Regions from separate parts of the Thioclava nitratireducens genome, predicted to be linked through region 2. Evidence: riboswitches for the same ligand, from Rfam matches in the RefSeq annotation. Region 2 holds a riboswitch; the other holds the start of a gene.
What was found. A riboswitch is a leader RNA that binds a small molecule or an ion and turns the genes downstream of it on or off. The one in region 2 is predicted to bind cobalamin.

Region 1: another riboswitch for cobalamin. It lies ahead of BMG03_RS12300 (TonB-dependent receptor plug domain-containing protein); the one in region 2 lies ahead of nrdH (glutaredoxin-like protein NrdH).

The regions. Positions count from the first base shown of each region.
Region 1 is NZ_CP019437.1:2,583,518-2,585,713, reverse strand. Features, by position in the region: gene BMG03_RS12305 (DUF475 domain-containing protein) at 1-848, shown strand, start outside; cobalamin riboswitch at 878-1,071, shown strand; gene BMG03_RS12300 (TonB-dependent receptor plug domain-containing protein) at 1,210-2,196, shown strand, end outside.
Region 2 is NZ_CP019437.1:1,967,655-1,969,850, reverse strand. Features, by position in the region: gene BMG03_RS09435 (homocysteine S-methyltransferase family protein) at 1-714, shown strand, start outside; cobalamin riboswitch at 792-986, shown strand; gene nrdH (glutaredoxin-like protein NrdH) at 1,084-1,305, shown strand; gene nrdI (class Ib ribonucleoside-diphosphate reductase assembly flavoprotein NrdI) at 1,321-1,743, shown strand; gene nrdE (class 1b ribonucleoside-diphosphate reductase subunit alpha) at 1,725-2,196, shown strand, end outside.

The sequences.
Region 1 (2,196 bases), 620 kb from region 2:
AGATGACGCCGAAATGGCAGCGTCGTTTCCTGACATGGGGCATCCTGATCGCGGTGTTCGGGATGCGTATCCTCTTCCCGCTTCTGATCGTCGTGATCGCCGCGGGCATCGGACCTTGGGATGCGGTTCTTCTGGCTGCGAAACACCCGGCCGAATATGCCGAGATCATCGAGGACGCGCATCTGTCGATCGCGGGCTTCGGTGGCGCCTTCCTGATGATGGTCGCGCTCACCTATTTCATCGACGAGGGCAAGGAGGTCGACTGGATCCGCGCGCTGGAGCGCCGGTTGCGCGCGCTCGCGTCGATCCGGGGCCTGGAGATCGGCTTCGTGCTGGTCGTCGTTCTGCTTTTCACCTGGATTCTGCCGGAGGGGCGCGAGGACGAGTTCCTCTTCGCCTCCATCTGCGGCCTTGCGACCTTTCTCGGCGTCGAGGTGCTCAGCCACGTGCTCGACCGGACGAATATCGCCGCCGAGACGGCCAAGGCGGGCCTCGGCGCGTTTCTCTATCTCGAAGTGCTCGATGCGTCCTTCAGTTTCGACGGGGTGATCGGGGCCTTCGCGCTGACCCAGAACCTGTTCCTGATCGCGATCGGTCTGGGGATCGGTGCGATGTACGTGCGCTCGATGACCCTGATGCTGGTGGAGCGTAACACGCTCAGCGAATTCCGCTATCTCGAGAACGGCGCCTTCTGGTCGATCCTGATCCTCTCCGTCGTCATGTTCGCGCAGACGCTGGTGGAAGTGCCCGAGGTGATCACCGGCCTGATCGGGGCCGGGCTGATCGGTCTCGCGCTGCTATCCTCGATCCGGTTCAACCGGCGCTGCCGACGCGCTGTGGAAAGCTGAAATATTCTTGACTCAGTGCGGCGCGCGCGGCACAGCAGGGGCACTTCGGTTCCGCGAAAGCGGATGAAAAGGGAACCCGGTGCGATGCGTGCATTCATTCCGGGGCTGCCCCCGCAACTGTGAGCGGCGAGTGACGGCTGACTGAGCCACTGGGGAGACCCGGGAAGGCCAGCCGGAACCAGGACCCGCGAGCCAGGAGACCTGCCGAGGCGCTCATCCTTTCTGCCTGTGCGGGGCGCGCAGCGGAGGCGGTCTTCCGTCAGTGGTGACATTTTTCACCGTCGGCGGAAATTCCAAATTTCCAAAGACTTGCAATACGAAGTTCACGCGACCGCAGAGTCGCGGCACGAGGGAATTGGATATGATCCGCACCCGTTTGACCGTGGGCCTGATGCTCACCACAGCGCTGGCAGGCCCCGCGCTCGCGCAAGATGCGCAACCTTACCAACTCGATGAGATCGTGATCTATCACGGCGCGCTCGAGCCGCAATCGTCGGACAAGACCGCGCAGGCGGTCACCGTGCTGTCGCGCAAGGAGCTGGAGCGTTCGGGCCAGACCCGTCTCGCCAACCTGATCGCGCAGTCGCCGGGCGTCGGCATCCTGTCGCGCGGGCCGATGGGCGCGCAGACCGGCTTCACCATTCGCGGCGTGTCGCAGAATTACGTGAAGGTCATGGTGGACGGGATCGACGTCTCCGATCCGTCGGCGACGCAGGTGCTGCCCGACCTGGGCCGGTTCAACACGTTCAACTACGACCGGGTCGAGATCATGCGCGGCTCGCAATCGGCGGTCTATGGCGGGCAGGCGGTCGCCGGTGTGATCAACCTCGACACGCCGCGCCCGACCGAGGATGGCGTGAGCCAAAGCGTCAAGCTCGAGCTCGGCTCCTACCACACCGCGAATGCGGCCTATAATTTCGGCTGGAAGAAGGGCGATGACGAGCTCGCGATTCAGCTGTCGAAAATTTACACTGCAGGCTTCTCGGCCGCCGACAAGAAGAACGGCAATACCGAGAAGGACGGCTACCGCGCCGACCGTGTCAGCCTGCGCGCGCAGAAGCGCATCTCCGACAATCTGCTGATCGGCTTCAACGGGTTCGCGCAGAACGATCGGGGCGAGTTCGACAATGCCTTCACCTCGCCGCCCTCCGACGACGGGGAATACACGATCCACAAGGAGCGGGGCGGACGTCTCTTCGCGAAATTCGCGACCGGCCCGCTCGATCACGAGCTCGGTCTGACCTATTACACGACCTCGCGCTGGTATCCGGTCTATGACTATGGCTACGAGGGCAAGCGCCGCAAACTCGACTGGAAAGCCTCGACGGATCTCGGGCCGGGGCGGCTG
Region 2 (2,196 bases):
AACACGAATATCTGGGACCCGGCAGATCCGGCGCGGCAGGCCGAGGTGCGCGCGATGTTCGACGAGATGGTCGGCTGGGCGGTCGAGGAAGGCGCGGATATCCTCATCGGCGAGACCTTCTACTACGCGGGCGAGGCGCTATGCGCGCTCGAGGCCGCGAAGGCGTCGGGGCTGCCGGTGGTGCTGACGCTGGCGCCGATGGCGGCCAACGAGATGATGGACGGGGTCGGCATCGTCGAGACCTGCCAGAAACTCGAACAGGCGGGCGCCGATGTCGTCGGGCTGAACTGCTTCCGCGGGCCGCAGACGATGATGCCGTGGCTGCGCAAGGTGCGCGCGGCGGTGAGCTGCCATGTCGGCGCCCTGCCCGTGCCCTACCGGACCACGAAGGAGGAGCCCACCTTCTTCAACCTCTCCGATCACAACGGCTGCACCTGCCCCTCGCCGCATGGCCGGACCTTTCCAACCGCGCTCGATCCGCTGGCCTGCAACCGCTACGAGATCGGCGCCTTTGCGCGTGAGGCGCAGGCGATCGGGGTGAATTACCTCGGCGTGTGCTGCGGGGCGAGCCCGATGCATATCCGCGAAATGGCCGAGGCCGTGGGTCGCGAGACCGAGGCCAGCCGCTTCTCGGAGCGCATGGAGAACCACTTCATGTATGGCCAGAACGACCGCCTCCCGGCGCATATCCGGGCGCTCGGCGACGGGGCCTGAGGCAAGACACGCTCCTGTCGCGCGAGAGTTTCGCGCGGCAGGGCAATCTATATATTGACACCGATACACCATGCATCCCAATATGATGTTGCTTTGGTTCCTGCGAGTCACTCCGCAGGCGAAGAGGGAAGCCGGTGGAATTCCGGCGCTGCCCCCGCAACTGTAAGCGGCGAGCCTGATGTCCGAATGTCACTGGTGCAATGCGCCGGGAAGACGGACCGAGAGGCGCTCGAGCCGCGAGCCAGGAGACCTGCCAGAGCAGATAGACGACGACCGCGGCGGAGGGCCCGGGCGCGTGGCTATGTGCTGCGGCACCCTGCCCACGAGCCTTGTCCCGCGCTGCCGACAGCCAACAAAGGGACAGGACACATGACCATCACCGTCTATTCGAAACCGGCCTGCGTGCAATGCACCGCCACGACCCGTGCGCTGGATGCCAAGGGGATCGACTACAACGTGATCGACCTCACCGAGGATGCCGCCGCGATGGAGATGGTGCAGGACCTCGGCTACCGTCAGGCGCCCGTGGTGATCGCGGGCGAGGATCACTGGGCGGGCTTCCGGCCCGACATGATCGGACAGCTCAGCTGAGCGCGGGCCCGGATCATGGGACAGGCAAGGCTGATCTATTACTCCTCGGCCTCGGGGAACACGCAGCGCTTCGTGGAGCGGCTGGGTCTGCCCGCGCTGCGTCTGCCCCTCTCGGCGGAGGCGGCGATGCCGTACCCGCCCTGCCCCTACGTCCTGATCTGCCCGAGCTACGCCGACGGCAAGGGGCGCGGCGCGGTCGCGAAACCGGTCATCGCCTTTCTCAACGATCCCGCCCGCCGCGCGGGTCTGCGCGGCGTGATCGCCAGCGGCAATCGCAATTTCGGCGCGCTCTTCGCCTGCGCGGGCGATCTGCTGGCGCGCAAATGCAACATCCCCGTGCTCTACCGGTTCGAACTGGCGGGGACCGACACTGACATCGACCGCGTGCGCGCGGGTCTCGACAATTTCTGGAGGCTGGAATGCTCGACAGCGAAGTAAAACCGAGCGGGGCCACGGCCTCGGAATTCGCGGGGCTTGATCACCACGCGCTCAACGCAATGCTCAACCTCTATGACGCGGAGGGCAATATCCGCTTCGAGGCCGACCGGATGGCGGCGCGGCAATATTTCCTGCGCCATGTGAACCAGAACACGGTGTTCTTCCATTCGCTGGACGAGAAGCTCGGCTATCTGGTGGAGGAAGGCTATTACGACGCCGCCGTGCTCGATCAGTATTCGCGCAACTTTCAGCGCGCGATCTGGGAGGCGGCTTTCGCGGCAAAGTTTCGTTTTCCGACCTTCCTCGGCGCGTTCAAATATTACACCTCCTACACGTTGAAGACCCGTGACGGGCAGCGCTATCTCGAACGCTACGAGGACCGGGTGGTGATGGTGGCGCTGACGCTCGCGCGCGGCGACGAAGCGCTGGCGATGCGGCTGATGGATGAGATGC